Regions from separate parts of the Rhizobium sp. FG113 genome, predicted to be linked through region 1. Evidence: predicted binding sites of a transcription regulator. Region 1 holds the regulator's gene; the other holds the start of a gene.
The links. The regulator PhoB, encoded in region 1, activates phosphate uptake and scavenging genes when phosphate is short. The targets are predictions, from matches to a motif close to TGTCATNNANCTGTCAT.
Positions count from the first base shown of each region.

Region 2: a site for PhoB is predicted at 4,102-4,118, ahead of ACODTZ_RS13090 (inorganic diphosphatase). Genes of this name have one in related genera too.

Region 1 is NZ_JBMDKV010000002.1:520,605-528,321, forward strand. Features, by position in the region: gene ACODTZ_RS09710 (substrate-binding domain-containing protein) at 1-5, shown strand, start outside; gene pstC (phosphate ABC transporter permease subunit PstC) at 159-1,640, shown strand; gene pstA (phosphate ABC transporter permease PstA) at 1,637-2,959, shown strand; gene pstB (phosphate ABC transporter ATP-binding protein PstB) at 2,974-3,789, shown strand; gene phoU (phosphate signaling complex protein PhoU) at 3,833-4,546, shown strand; gene phoB (phosphate regulon transcriptional regulator PhoB) at 4,583-5,266, shown strand; gene ACODTZ_RS09740 (GcrA family cell cycle regulator) at 5,349-5,894, opposite strand; gene ACODTZ_RS09745 (aspartate aminotransferase family protein) at 6,322-7,518, shown strand; gene argF (ornithine carbamoyltransferase) at 7,566-7,717, shown strand, end outside.
Region 2 is NZ_JBMDKV010000004.1:28,449-36,165, reverse strand. Features, by position in the region: gene lon (endopeptidase La) at 1-2,298, shown strand, start outside; gene hupB (DNA-binding protein HupB) at 2,504-2,779, shown strand; FMN riboswitch at 2,902-3,051, shown strand; gene ACODTZ_RS13095 (DMT family transporter) at 3,140-4,042, shown strand; gene ACODTZ_RS13090 (inorganic diphosphatase) at 4,174-4,776, shown strand; gene ACODTZ_RS13085 (aldo/keto reductase) at 4,852-5,838, opposite strand; gene ACODTZ_RS13080 (class I SAM-dependent methyltransferase) at 5,967-6,572, opposite strand; tRNA gene ACODTZ_RS13075 (tRNA-Val) at 6,704-6,779, opposite strand; tRNA gene ACODTZ_RS13070 (tRNA-Asp) at 7,194-7,270, shown strand.

The DNA.
Region 1 (7,717 bases):
TGTAATAAACTTTGCCGGCGCGATCCAAGGGGTCGCGCCGGCATTGCCTTTGTCCGCTCTAAGGGAGCGGTGAAGCTGAACTACTCCATGATTGGAAGCCGAGATGGCCGAAGCGCCGTTTCGCTCTTGGGGGCCGAGGGCCTGGGGGACCTTAACGAATGAGTACATCCGTCTTACTCTTGTGCCTCGTTGTGCTTGGCGCGGTTGCCTTTGTGGCAGCACGCAGCCGCGCGACGGCGCTTGCCGGAGGTAAATCCTCGGCGCTGCACTCCCGGCCTGGCTACTACGGTGCCTATGCCGCAATCTGGGCTATCCTGCCTGCGCTCATCGTTCTGTGCGCCTGGCTTGCCATCAGCCCCTCCATTATCGAATCCTCCGTCCGCGGCGGCTTTCCTGATGACGTCAAGGCTCAGCCAGCCGCTCAGCAGAACCTGAACTACGGCATGGTCAGCGCCATCGCCCGCGGTCTGCCGCTGCTCGCGAGCGAAGACGTTGCCGCAGGCGTCGGCGATCCCGCCGGTCTCCAGGCCAAGCTCGCCGCCAAGGGCGTTCCGCTCGCCGGCGTGCCGCAGCCTTACATGATCGAAGGCGCGCAGAAGCTGAACACCGAGAGCGGCATCAGCCGCTTGATCATGACGCTGGTCGTTCTGGCGCTCGGCGTTGCCGGTGGCTTCTATGCCCTGCGCGAAGTCGCTCCCCGTTTCCGGGCCCGCAACCGCGTCGAGCGCGTCATGCTCTGGGGTCTGCTGCTCGCATCCTCCATCGCCATCCTGACCACTGTCGGTATCGTCATGTCGATGCTGACGGAAGCCGCCCACTTCTTCGCTGAAGTTCCGGCCGCCGACTTCTTCTTCGGCACCGTCTGGGATCCGCGCTTTGCCGGCGCCGGCAGCTCGTCCTTCGGCCAGTTCGGTCTCATCCCGCTGCTGCTCGGCACGCTCTACATCGGCTTCGTCGCCATGCTGGTCGCCGTTCCGGTTGGTCTCTTTGCGGCCATCTACATGGCGGAATACGCGGCTCCCAAGGTTCGCGGTATCGCAAAGCCGCTGCTCGAAGTCCTGGCCGGTATCCCGACCATCGTCTACGGCTTCTTCGCCCTCGTCACTGTTGGCCCGTTCCTGCGCGACCTCTCGTCCCAGGTGAACGGCCTTCTGACCGGCGACTACAGCAACTTCATCCAGGCACAGAGCGTTCTGACCGCCGGTATCGTCATGGGCATCATGCTGATCCCATACGTCTCCTCGCTGTCTGACGACATCATCACCGCCGTGCCGCGCGCCCTGCGTGACGGTTCGCTCGGCCTCGGCGCCACGCGTTCGGAAACGATCAAGAAGGTCGTTCTCCCCGCCGCCCTGCCGGGTATCGTCGGCGCTCTCCTGATGACCGCCTCGCGCGCCATCGGCGAGACCATGATCGTCGTGCTTGCAGCCGGTGTTGCAGCCCGTATCCAGATCAATCCCTTCGAGCCGATGACGACGGTGACGGTCAAGATCGTCAACCAGCTGACGGGTGACCTTGAGTTCACCTCGCCGCAGACGCTGGTTGCCTTCGCGCTTGGCATCACGCTGTTCTTCATCACGCTTTGCCTTAACATCTACGCGCTCTTCATTGTGCGCAAATACCGGGAGCAGTACGAATGACGGACGTTGTTTCCTCCGGACAGGGCGTCGTCGTCTCCAAGGCGCCGGCCCGCCGCGATATCGGCATCAAGCGTCGCTACGCCGCCGAACGCCGCTTCCAGGCCTATGGCATCGCTGCCATCTCCTTCGGTCTGATCTTCCTGGCCATCCTGCTCACGACGGTTATCCGTCAGGGCTACACGGCCTTCGCGCAGACCTCGATCACTCTGCCGATCGAGTTCTCCGAAAAGGTGCTCGACCCCAACAACAAGCGCGCCACCGACCCGTCGGTGCTGATCGCCGCCAACTATCCGGTGCTGATCCGCGACGCCATGGTCAAGACGCTCGGCATCAACGCCCAGAGCCGTCCTGAAGTCCGCGACGCCACCGCGATGATCTCCAAGGGCGCCCCGATCGTGCTCCGCGACATGGTCGTCGCCGATCCGTCGCTGATCGGCAAGACGGTCAACGTCACGCTTCTTGCCGACGCCAATATCGACTCGGCCAACAAGGGCCAGATCGACCTGACAGTTGACGAGAAGAACCGTAAGGTCAACGACCGCCAGGTCGGCTGGATGCAGCAGATGGCGGCCAGCGGCACGCTCCACAAGGAGTTCAACACCGGCCTCTTCGTCAACGGCAATTCCAGCCGTCCGGAAGCCGCAGGTCTTGGCGTCGCCCTCATCGGCTCGCTCTACCTGATGCTGATCGTTCTTGCCCTGTCGCTGCCGATCGGTGTCGCTGCTTCGATCTACCTCGAAGAGTTCGCGCCGAAGAACAAGCTGACCGACCTGATCGAGGTCAACATCAACAACCTCGCGGCCGTTCCTTCGATCGTCTACGGTCTGCTCGGTCTCGCCGTCTTCATCAACTTCGCAGGTCTGCCGCGCTCCGCGTCGCTGGTCGGCGGTCTGGTGCTGACGCTGATGACGCTGCCGACCATCATCATCGCCACCCGCGCAGCGCTGCGCGCCGTGCCCCCTTCGATCCGCGCGGCCGCTCTCGGCCTCGGCGCTTCGAAGATGCAGATGGTGTTCCACCACGTTCTGCCGCTGGCAATGCCTGGCATCCTGACCGGCACCATCATCGGTCTGGCGCACGCGCTCGGTGAAACCGCGCCGCTGCTCCTGATCGGCATGGTCGCCTTCGTCGCCAATGCGCCTGCCACCCCGATGGATCCCTCCACGGCTCTGCCGGTGCAGGTTTACATGTGGGCAAACGAAGCCGAACGCGCCTTTGTCGAGCGCACGTCCGGCGCCATCATCGTCCTGCTCCTGTTCCTGATCGTCATGAACCTCGGAGCCATCCTCTTGCGTCGTCGCTTTGAGCGCCGCTGGTAAACGGAGTAAACATCATGAACATGTTGACGGAAGCAGCAGTTGAGAAGGCGCTAGACCAGAAGATGAATACCATTCCGTATAAAATGATCGGCCAGGACGTCTCGGTTTACTACGGCGAGAAGCGTGCGCTTTTCGACGTGAAGCTGAACATCCGCGAAAACACCGTGACGGCTCTCATCGGTCCGTCGGGCTGCGGCAAGTCCACCTTCCTGCGCAGCCTGAACCGCATGAACGACACGATCGACAACTGCCGCGTCACCGGCAAGATCACGCTCGATGGCGATGATATCTACGATCCGGATATCGACGTCGTCGAACTGCGCGCCCGCGTCGGCATGGTGTTCCAGAAGCCGAACCCGTTCCCGAAGTCGATCTACGAAAACGTCGCCTACGGCCCGCGCATCCACGGTCTCGCCAAGGCGAAGGCCGACATGGACGTCATCGTCGAGCAGAGCCTGCAGCGCGCCGGCCTGTGGAACGAAGTCAAGGACCGCGTGCATGAAGGCGGCACCGGCCTCTCGGGTGGTCAGCAGCAGCGTCTGTGCATCGCCCGCGCGATTGCCGTCAGCCCCGAGGTCATCCTCATGGACGAGCCCTGCTCGGCGCTCGACCCGATCGCGACCGCCAAGGTCGAGGAGCTCATCCACGAGCTGCGCGAAGCCTACACGATCGTCATCGTCACGCATTCGATGCAGCAGGCAGCCCGCGTCTCGCAGCGCACCGCCATGTTCCACCTCGGCAACCTCGTCGAGGAGAACGATACCGACAAGATGTTCACCAACCCGGATGATCCGCGCACCCAGGATTACATCATGGGCCGCTTCGGCTGATCTCCGAAACCGGTAAACCTCAGGACATTCAAGGATAAGCCCCATGGCATCGACACATATCTATTCCGCCTATGACGATGATCTCAAGTTCCTGACGCGCCGCATCTCCGAAATGGGCGGCCTCGCGGAACAGATGGTCGGCGACGCTGTTCGCGCGCTCGTCAACGGCGACACTTCGCTCGCCCAGAAGGTCATCTCCGACGACGTGATCCTCGATCACGCCGAGCGCGAGATCGGCGAGAAGGCGATCATCACCATCGCCCGCCGCCAGCCGATGGCTGCCGATCTTCGCGAAATCATGGGCTCGATCCGCATCGCGGCCGATCTCGAGCGCGTCGGCGATCTCGGCAAGAACACTGCCAAGCGCGTCATCGCGGTCCAGAGCACCGGCGTTCCGCGCAAGCTCGCCCGTGGCCTCGAGCATCTCTCCGAACTGGCGCTCGTCCAGCTCAAGGAAGTTCTCGACGTCTACACCAGCCGCGTTGCCGACCGCGCCAAGTCGATCCGCGAGCGCGATGAGGAAATCGACGCGATGTACACCTCGCTGTTCCGCGAGATGCTGACCTACATGATGGAAGATCCGCGCAACATCACCAGCTGCACGCATCTTCTCTTCTGCGCCAAGAACATCGAGCGCATCGGCGACCACGCCACCAACATCGCAGAGACCATCTACTACATGGCTACCGGCGCCCAGCCGGAAGGCGAACGTCCGAAGGACGACACCGCCAACACCGTCGGCGCGGTCACGGAATAAGCGTTCCGGACCCACGCCCCCAGGAGACCGAGACGAATGATCCCAAGAGTAGCAGTCGTTGAAGACGAAGAAGCACTGAGCGTGCTTCTTCGCTATAACCTTGAGGCCGAAGGCTTCGAAGTCGATACCATCCTTCGCGGTGACGAGGCCGAGATCCGGTTGCAGGAACGCACGCCGGACCTTTTGATCCTCGATTGGATGTTGCCCGGCGTATCCGGCATCGAGCTGTGCCGTCGCCTGCGCATGCGCCCGGAGACGGAGCGCCTGCCGATCATCATGCTGACCGCCCGTGGCGAGGAAAGCGAACGCGTTCGCGGCCTGTCGACCGGCGCCGATGACTATGTCGTCAAGCCGTTCTCGACGCCTGAGCTCGTCGCCCGCGTCAAGGCGATGCTGCGCCGCGCCAAGCCGGAAGTGCTCTCCTCGTTGCTGAAGTGCGGCGATATCGAGCTCGATCGCGAAACCCATCGCGTTCACCGCAAGAGCCGCGAAGTCCGCCTCGGACCGACCGAATTCCGCCTCCTGGAATTCCTGATGTCGTCGCCCGGCCGCGTCTTCTCCCGCTCGCAGCTGCTCGATGGCGTCTGGGGCCATGACATTTATGTCGACGAGCGCACCGTCGACGTTCACGTCGGCCGCCTGCGCAAGGCGCTCAACTTCTCGAACATGCAGGATGTCATCCGCACCGTTCGCGGCGCTGGTTATTCGATGGAAGCGTAAGGCGCTTCCATTTCATCCGATCCAACGAAAAACGGGCCCCGCGAGGGCCCGTTTTCTTGTGTTCCTTATCCGGCTTTCCGGGTCATGCGACCCGGTTGGCGGCCTTGCGGCGCTCGTTGACCGGCTGGTAGGCCATCCGCTGGTGGTAGGTGCAGTATGGCGAGTTGTCAGGGGACTCGCAGCCGCAGAAGTGAAAGTCATCCGTCAGCGGATCGCCGACCGGCCACTTGCACGTACGCTCGGTCAGTTCCGTAAGGCCGAGGCGGCGCGAGATCGGAACGACAACGTTGGAAGCCGGACGGTAACGGACTTCCTCGATCGCATCGATGTCCATCTCTTCCTTGAGAGCCACTGCGCCCTGCGGGCGGGCAACGGCGCGGCTTGGCGAGATGCGTGCGGAATTGAAGTTGCTGGCGGGGCGGGGCGTCGAAACCGCCGGGCGCTTCGGCGCCCGGGTCGCGGTCGTCGTGCCGCCGGCCTTGGCGCGGCCAGGCAGGTTCAGACGGTGGACCTTGCCGATGACGGCGTTGCGGCTTACACCGCCAAGTTGTGCCGCAATCTGGCTGGCGCTCAGGCCTTCGGCCCAAAGCTTCTTCAGTCTTTCAACGCGCTCGTCTGTCCAGTTCATGCCCTGTCTCCGCCTTATTGCGTTGGTGTAGGCAGAATCCCTCACCCATGGCACGGACGTGTCCGGACCAAGAAACGCTTGCTCGATTTTGGTGACTAGTTCCGCCGCATGCAGTCTAGTAATTGAGTTTTAACCTAGAGTGAGGGCGACTCCGTGACAAGAGTCGGTTGAATCGCGGCGAATCGATTTCTCGGTTTTCCCCAACTTGCTGGGTGAGAGAGTCATTTCTGCAACATTAGCTGTTGATAGCTCACCGGCACCCCGATGCTTGCTTGACGCATGCGACAAAAGCTCAGTTTTGTTGACATCGCACTGCGAAAAGACAATAGTGCCCCTCGCCGCCGAAAGGCGGCATTTTTCATTTCCGGGCACCCGCTTTTTAGCCGGAGTCCGGGCGATTATTGAGCGAATGACAGGAGATCGCGCCATGGCTGAAGCCGCGCCGCTTTATGATACCTACTCTCGTGCCCCGCTGCGGTTCGAGCGAGGAGAGGGCGTGTGGCTGATCACCGAAACTGGCGAGCGATATCTCGATTTCGGCGCGGGCGTTGCCGTGACCTCCGTCGGCCATAGCAATCCGCATGTCGTCGGAGCACTGAAGGATCAGGCCGATAAGGTTTGGCACCTTTCCAACATTTACGAGATCCCCGGTCAGGAGCGCCTCGCCAAGCGGCTTACGGATGCAACCTTCGCGGATAAGGTGTTCTTCACCAACTCCGGCGCCGAGGCGCTGGAATGCGCGATCAAGACCGCGCGCCGCTACCAGTATTCGAAGGGCCATCCCGAGCGCTTCCACATCATCACCTTCGAAGGTGCCTTCCACGGCCGCACGCTGGCGACGATCGCTGCCGGCGGCCAGGAGAAGTATCTCGAAGGCTTCGGCCCCAAGGCACCCGGTTTCGACCAGGTTCCCTTCGGTGATATCGAGGCCGTTCGCGCTGCGATCACCGATGCCACGGCCGGCATCCTGATCGAGCCGGTACAGGGTGAGGGCGGTATCCGCCCTGCGACCGTGGAGTTCATGAAGGCGCTGCGCCAGCTCTGCGATGAAAACGGCCTGCTTCTGATCCTGGACGAGGTTCAGACCGGCGTCGGCCGTACAGGCAAGCTCTTTGCTTATGAGCGGTTGGGCGTAACGCCGGACATTCTGGCCGCCGCCAAGGGCATCGGCGGTGGTTTCCCGCTCGGCGCCTGCCTTGCAACGGCTGAAGCAGCCTCCGGCATGAAGGCCGGCACCCATGGCTCGACCTATGGCGGCAACCCGCTTGCCATGGCTGTCGGCAATGCCGTGCTCGATGTGATCCTTGAGGAAGGCTTCCTGCAGCACGTCAGCGACGTGGCACTCGTCTTCCGCCAGGGGCTCGCATCGCTGAAGGACCGCTTCCCCGATGTGATCGAGGATGTCAGGGGCGAAGGCCTGATGCTTGGCGTCAAGGCGGCTGTTCCGTCGGCTGAGCTCCTGCAGGCCATCCGCGCTGCCAACCTGCTGGCCATTCCGGCCGGCGACAATGTCATCCGTTTGCTTCCTCCGCTCGTCGTCACCGCCGACGAAGCCCGCGAAGGCCTCGCACGCCTGGAGCGTGCCGCCGAGAGCGTGCGCGCCAAGGCAAAGAAGACGGCTTGAATGGATGGATGCCCGGCCGGATGGCGGGCGCAACAGGTTAAAGACAGATGGCTTCCCCAAAACACTTTCTCGATCTTTCCGCGGTAACCTCCTCCGACCTCAGGGTCATCATGGATGACGCCAAGACCCGCAAGCAGGCCTTCAAGGCCGGCCAGGGCGACAAGCCGCTGGCAGGCAAGATGCTGGCGATGATCTTCGA
Region 2 (7,717 bases), on a different contig from region 1:
GCGCTCGAAGAAGTCATGGGCTCGGACAAGCAGATCATGCTCGTCACGCAGATCAATGCCAGCGACGATGATCCCGAACCGTCCGCCATCCACAATGTCGGCACCGTCGCCAATGTTCTGCAGCTGCTGAAGCTTCCAGACGGAACCGTCAAGGTTCTCGTCGAAGGCCGCGCGCGCGCTGAAATCGACGCCTACACCGATCGCGAGGATTTCTATGAAGCCCTCGGTCATGTGCTCGAAGAGCCGCATGACGATCCGGTCGAACTGGAAGCGCTGAGCCGCTCGGTCGTGTCCGAATTCGAGAGCTACGTGAAGCTCAACAAGAAGATCTCGCCCGAGGTCGTTGGCGCCGCCAGCCAGATCGACGATTACTCGAAGCTGGCCGATACGGTTGCCTCGCACCTGTCGATCAAGATCACCGAGAAGCAGGAGATGCTGGAAACCACCAGCGTCAAGGCACGCCTCGAAAAGGCGCTCGGCTTCATGGAAGGTGAGATCTCGGTCCTTCAGGTCGAGAAGCGCATCCGCTCGCGCGTCAAGCGCCAGATGGAGAAGACCCAGCGCGAATACTACCTGAATGAGCAGATGAAGGCGATCCAGAAGGAGCTCGGCGACGGCGAGGAAGGCCGCGACGAGATGGCCGAACTGGAAGAGCGCATCTCCAAGACCAAGCTCTCAAAGGAAGGTCGCGAGAAGGCCGATGCCGAGCTGAAGAAGCTGCGTCAGATGAGCCCGATGTCGGCGGAAGCCACCGTCGTGCGCAATTATCTCGATTGGCTGCTCGGTATTCCGTGGTCGAAGAAGTCGAAGATCAAGACGGATCTCAACAACGCCGAAAAGATCCTCGAAGCCGACCACTTTGGTCTCGACAAGGTCAAGGAGCGCATCGTCGAGTATCTGGCTGTCCAGGCCCGCGCGACCAAGATCAAGGGTCCGATCCTGTGCCTCGTCGGCCCTCCGGGTGTCGGCAAGACCTCGCTCGCCCAGTCGATCGCCAAGGCGACCGGCCGTGAGTATGTCCGCATGGCGCTTGGCGGCGTTCGTGATGAAGCTGAAATCCGCGGTCACCGCCGCACCTACATCGGCTCGATGCCCGGCAAGGTCATCCAGTCGATGAAGAAAGCGAAGAAGTCCAACCCGCTCTTCCTGCTCGATGAAATCGACAAGATGGGCCAGGACTTCCGCGGCGATCCGTCTTCGGCTCTGCTCGAAGTGCTCGATCCGGCTCAGAACTCGACCTTCATGGACCACTACCTTGAGGTCGAATACGATCTGTCGGACGTGATGTTCATCACGACGGCGAATACGCTGAACATCCCTGCACCCTTGATGGACCGCATGGAAGTCATCCGTATCGCCGGCTACACCGAGGACGAAAAGCGCGAGATCGCCAAGCGGCACCTGCTGCCGAAGGCCATCAAGGAACACGCTCTGCAGCCGAACGAATTCTCGGTTTCGGATGATGCCCTGATGGCGATCAGCCAGCAGTACACACGCGAAGCCGGTGTGCGTTCATTCGAACGTGAACTGATGAAGCTCGCCCGCAAGGCGGTCACCGAGATCATCAAGGGTAAGACGAAATCGGTCGCGGTTACCGCCGAGAACATTTCGGACTATCTGGGCGTTCCGCGCTTCCGTCACGGCGAAGCCGAGGGCGAGGATCAGGTCGGTGTCGTAACCGGTCTGGCCTGGACCGAGGTTGGTGGTGAACTGCTGACGATCGAAGGCGTCATGATGCCGGGCAAGGGTCGCATGACCGTCACCGGCAACCTGAAGGACGTGATGAAGGAATCGATTTCTGCGGCGGCGTCCTACGTCCGCTCACGTGCTGTCGATTTCGGCATCGAGCCGCCGCGCTTCGACAAGTCGGACATCCACGTCCACGTGCCGGAAGGCGCCACGCCGAAGGACGGCCCATCGGCCGGCGTCGGCATGGCAACCGCGATCGTCTCGATCATGACCGGTATCCCTGTTCGCAAGGACGTGGCGATGACGGGCGAGATCACGCTTCGTGGTCGCGTCCTGCCGATCGGCGGATTGAAGGAAAAGCTGCTCGCCGCACTGCGTGGCGGCATCAAGACTGTTCTGATCCCGGAAGAAAACGCCAAGGACTTGGCGGAGATTCCGGATAACGTGAAGAACAATATGGAGATCATCCCCGTGTCCCGTATGGGCGAGGTGATCAAGCATGCTCTGGTCCGCAGACCGGAGGCGATCGAGTGGGATGGCACGGTGGAAACGCCTGTTATCGCAACGGTCGAAGGGCACGACGAAAGCGGCACTTCCATCGCTCATTGAGCCTTGTTTGCCACATTCGTGCCCTATTGCTTAAAAACCCTGAAAAGGCTGGCATTTTTGCCAGCCTTTTTTTGTGAAAACCGTACGGAGACGCTTGCTTTTCCTTAATTTGCAGGCTCTTTGGGGTGCGGCGGGCCTGATGCACCATATTCCGTGCCCGGCTATAGATTTGAGTCGTTTCGAACCATTTGAAAGGGGTGGAAACATGAACAAGAATGAACTCGTGTCCGCAGTTGCCGAAAAGGCAGGACTCTCGAAGACCGATGCCGCTTCGGCCGTCGACGCTGTTTTCGAAGTTGTCCAGGCTGAACTCAAGGGCAAGGGCGACGTTCGCCTCGCTGGTTTCGGTAGCTTCACCGTTTCCCATCGCGCTGCCACCAAGGGCCGCAATCCGTCGACCGGCGCTGAAGTCGACATTCCGGCACGCAACGTGCCGAAGTTCACGCCCGGCAAGGGCCTGAAGGAAGCCGTCAACGGCTGATTGGATTTGCTTGGCAGTCGGACAACGAGACCGGCAGCACAAGTATTCGAAGGGTTCGGCGAAAGCCGGACCCTTTTCGCATTTGCGAGACTTGCCGCGATCGCGGCTTTCAACTACGCATGAATCGTTCTCAGGGCGGGGTGCAATTCCCCACCGGCGGTAAGAGCGCAAGCTTGAGCCCGCGAGCGCCTTTTCACCTCAGGTGAAAAGGGTCAGCAGATCCGGTTGAATTCCGGAGCCGACGGTCATAGTCCGGATGAAAGAGAATGAGCAGGGTACGCGGGGCGGCATCGTCCGCCGCGTCGGCACCCGCGTTCATGCGTCCTGATTTGTGTTGGTCCTTTTGTTCGGATGAATGACATGAATCAGACTACCCAGATTTCCATATGCGCATCGCGTGCACTCGCCGGCGCAAGCTGGATGGTGCTTGCCGGCATCGCCTTCGCTATTTTGAACGTCGTCACCCAGTGGCTGACGATGACCCTGGCCTTCCCATCCGCCTCGGTCGCCTTCTGGCAATACGCCTTCGCGCTCGTCTTCTCGCTGCCCTTCCTGTGGAAGACCGGCTTGGCTGCGATGCGCACCCAATATCCCTGGCGCCACATCGTTCGTGTCGTGCTGGCCGCTCTTGGTGTCCAGACCTGGGTCGCGGGTCTTGCGAGCGTGCCGATCTGGCAGGCAATCGCGCTGGTCATGACCTCGCCCTTCTTCATCATCCTCGGCGCCCGCCTGTTCTTGGGCGAGCAGGTCGGCGCGGCCCGCTGGGGCGCCACCGCCTGCGGCTTCGCCGGCGCCATGATCATCCTGCAGCCGTGGTCGGACAGCTTCAGCTGGGCGGCGCTTTTGCCGATCCTGTCGGCACTGCTCTGGGGCGCCTCGTCGCTGATCACAAAGAGCCTGACGGGGATCGAGAAGCCGGAGACGATCACCGTATGGCTGCTCGTGCTTCTCACGCCCGTCAACGGCGGTCTCGCCTTTGCGGCCGGCTTTGCGATGCCAACAGGCACAGTGCTGATGCTGCTCGTTGCGGCGGGTCTGCTGACGGCGATCGCCCAGTACCTCCTGACGCTCGCCTACAGCGCCGCCGATGCCGCCTATGTCCAGCCCTTCGACGATCTGAAGCTGCCGCTCAACGTTCTCGCGGGCTGGCTGGTCTTCGGTTACGCGCCGGCGGGCTATTTGTGGCTCGGCGCCGCCCTGATTCTCTGCGCCTCGCTGTTCCTCATGCGCCACGAGATGAAGCGCGAGCGCGGAGCCGCATAACAGCGCTGCTCTGGGCGCTCACGCGATTGTCATGTGGATGATCCCGAGCGCCCGGCATATGTCACATCGCTGTAATGCAAACCCCATAGGCGGAGGGCGTTTCTTCGCAATGCCAATTGGGGGTATCTCTTATGAAGACCATTATTTCCGCGGCCGCTGCCATTCTCTTCACGGCCGGCGTTGCCGCCGCTTCCGACTATGTTTCCTATCTCGACTATCCGCAGCCGAAGGATGACAGCAAGGAGTTCTTCACAGCGATCGAAATTCCGCAGGGAAGCTTCACCAAATACGAAATCGACGCCAAGACCGGCCACATTGTCGTGGACCGCTTCCAGTCGATGCCGGTGATCTATCCTGCCAACTACGGCTCCATCACCAGCTCGCTCGGCGGTGACGGCGATCCGCTCGACGCGCTGGTCTACACCCGCGAGCCCGTCGTTCCGGGCGCCATCATCAAGGTTCGTGCGATCGGCGTGCTGAACATGATCGACGGCGGCGAAAAGGACGACAAGATCGTTGCCGTTCCGGCCAGCGACATCGACCCGAGCTATGACAAGATCAAGGAAATCAGCGATCTTCCCGAGATCGAGCAGCAGCGCCTGCAGGCCTTCTTCCGCGTCTACAAGCAGCTGCCGGAAAAGCGCAAGGTTGTCGAGCTGAACGGTTTTGAAAACGCCGAGAAGGCACAGGCCGAAGTCGCCGCCGCCATCAAGGCTTACGCTGAAAAGAAGTAATCCGGGCAAAGCCCAGATAAGGAAATGGCCGGGTCGATGCCCGGCCATTTCTGTTTGGCGAAATAGTTACAGCTGTTACCAGCGCTGGTGCACATGCGGCGCGATCAGCCGGTCGTAAATCTCATGGCTCGCGGCCATCACCTCATGCGTCAGCGGCGCCAGGCTGGCGGCCGCCGCATTGGCCTTCGCCTGCTCGGCGTTGCGGGCGCCCGGAATGACCACCGTGACGGCATCGCTCATCAGGATCCAGCGCAGTGCGAAAGCCGCCATCGTGGCGCCCTCGGGCACCAGCTTGCGAACCTCTTCCACCGCCTGCAGGCCGACCTCGAACGGAACGCCCGCGAAGGTCTCGCCGACATCGAATGCTTCGCCATGGCGGTTGAAGTTGCGATGGTCGTCGCTCGCGAACGTCGTCTCGCGGCTGATCTTGCCCGAGAGCAGGCCGCTTGCCAGCGGCACGCGGGCGATGACGGCGATGTTCTTCTGCCGCGCCTCCTGGAAGAACAGATGGCTCGGGCGCTGGCGGAAGAGATTGTAGATGATCTGGATGCTGACCACGCCGGGGAACTCGATCGCCTTCAGCGCTTCCTCGACCTTCTCGACACTGACGCCATAGCCTCGAATCTTGCCAGCCTTCTGCAGCTCGTTCAGCCCCTCGAACACCTCGGGGCGATAAAGCACCTCCGTCGGCGGGCAGTGCAGCTGCACGAGGTCGAGGCTGTCGACCTTGAGGTTCTTCAGGCTGCGGTCGATGAAACCCTCGAGATTGGCCTTGGTGTAACCATCCGCCACATGCGGATTCAACCGCCGGCCGGCCTTGGTGGCAACCATCGGCCGCTCGCCGCCACGGCTCTCGAGCACATCGGCGATAATCTTTTCCGAGCGGCCGTCGCCATAAACGTCGGCGGTGTCGATGAAGGTGATCCCGGCGTCAAGCGCCGCATTGAGCGCTGCGCGTCCATCAGCTTCGCTGACATCGCCCCAGGCGCCGCCGATCTGCCATGCGCCGAAACCGATATTGCTCACCGTATGGGGCAGGTGGCCGAAAGAATGCTGCTTCATTGGAATGATCCTCCTCGTTTCGCTGATGGCAGTATCAGCCCGCACAAAGGCCGACAAGCGCTTGAGAGGGAGGAGATAGGGCAGGGCGGCGCATCCGCCCTACCGTTTTCCCTTGAAGCTTGGGCGACTCAGAGCCGCTTCAGGCAGAAGGAGAAGTGCGCATGCGATTCGACGGTCAGGAATTCGAACTGCCAGCCATAATCCTTGCAGAACTTGGTGACGGCCTCGACAACGCCGTAGACGATCGGCTTTACCGTATTGCCGGTGCAGAAGTCGTGACCGGCGATGCGGCCAGTGCGCTTGACCTTGCGGTCGCAGAGCAAGAGCTCCTGCCAGGTCAGTTCGAACGAATGATCGGTGTCGATATAGGCCCAGTCGAGAAAATCGTCCTCGAACTCGGCGAGCTTTTCCAGCGAGGTGCCCTGCATCAGGTGCAGCTGCCCGCTTTCGATTTGCTTTCCGAACTGCGTGTGGATCTGGTCGAGGCCAGAGCTGTAGCGGTCCATGCTCCAGGGATCGATGAGATAAAGCTGAGCCGGGCGATTCTTTTCGAGAATCTCCGCCGTATACTCACCGAATGCCGCGCCGATCTCGACGCCGACGCCGCCATTCGGAATACGATAGAGCAATTCGCCACGATCGGGCAGCAGGCGCGCGTTTTCCATGTGGTGGGCGCTGAGCTGCGTGCGCGGCATGGCTGCCCGCTGTGCCTGGCGATCTTCGCGTGTTTTCATGATTCTATCTCCGCCTGAAGCACATAGAGGTGCCGTTCGATTTGGCCGGAACCTAATCGCCGGGAACGGGATTAGCAACCGCAGCAAAATCAAAGCTGCGGGGCGATCAATCACATAAAAGGGAGAGAAAATGGTGGGCGATGAGAGACTCGAACTCCCGACATCCTCGGTGTAAACGAGGCGCTCTACCAACTGAGCTAATCGCCCTCCGCGGTGCGGATCATGTCCGCCGCGTCGATGGCCGTGATCTATGCGGATCGCGGACAAACCGCAAGAGCGTTTGTGAAGATTTTTTGATTTTTTTCGATCGGCATCCACCAATGCCCCGGTTTCCCGGTAATTCCGTCTGTGAAAAAGAAAAATCGACAAGGGAGGGCCAAGGGGAGGGCAGAGCCAGGATCGTTCGCTGGCGGATATCTGGAGCGGCGGCGCTGGAATGGTCCTTTATATGTGGGCGATTTTCGATCTGATTTCATTCACCCACAAACAAATCGCAGGCTGTCATCGTTTTGTCTCCAAACCTGCTTGACACTCAAATGCGAACCCCGTAGTTAGCCGCTCATCGAAGCGGCAAGCTGCTTTGACACGGACGCGAAAGCATCCGGATTGCTTGAAATGAATGCGGGTGTAGCTCAGTCGGTTAGAGTGCCGGCCTGTCACGCCGGAGGTCGCGGGTTCGAGCCCCGTCACTCGCGCCATTCTTTTCCAGGATGTCTCCAGAACATAGATCACCTAGAAGGTGCGCTTGCGCCTTTCTGCATTCGGGGCGCACGTCGTGCGCATTGCTCATGCGGTCCTGCGCGTTTCGCCATGCCTTCCGTGTGGCGCCATTGTCGCCAAGAGGGCAGGCGGCCTCGTATTGTGTACCAGGAGCCGCGCAATGCGCGCGACAGGCGCCTCTCCTGTGCATCCCAACGTTCCACCGACCAAGCGTGTCTCTGGCACTCGATAATCCCACACGTCGCCGCCATCGCCCGGCTATCGTTGCCAATACAGAAGTGTCGGAATGCGCCTCTTCAGCGAGGCTATTTAACGCAACTTATGGCTTTAAGTAGCGTTCGCGCATGTCAGGAATCGCGGGTCCTGGGAGTGTGTCCGAGGCGCCTGTCGTGCACCCGCCCAATCACCCCGCGCGGTCCGTTCCG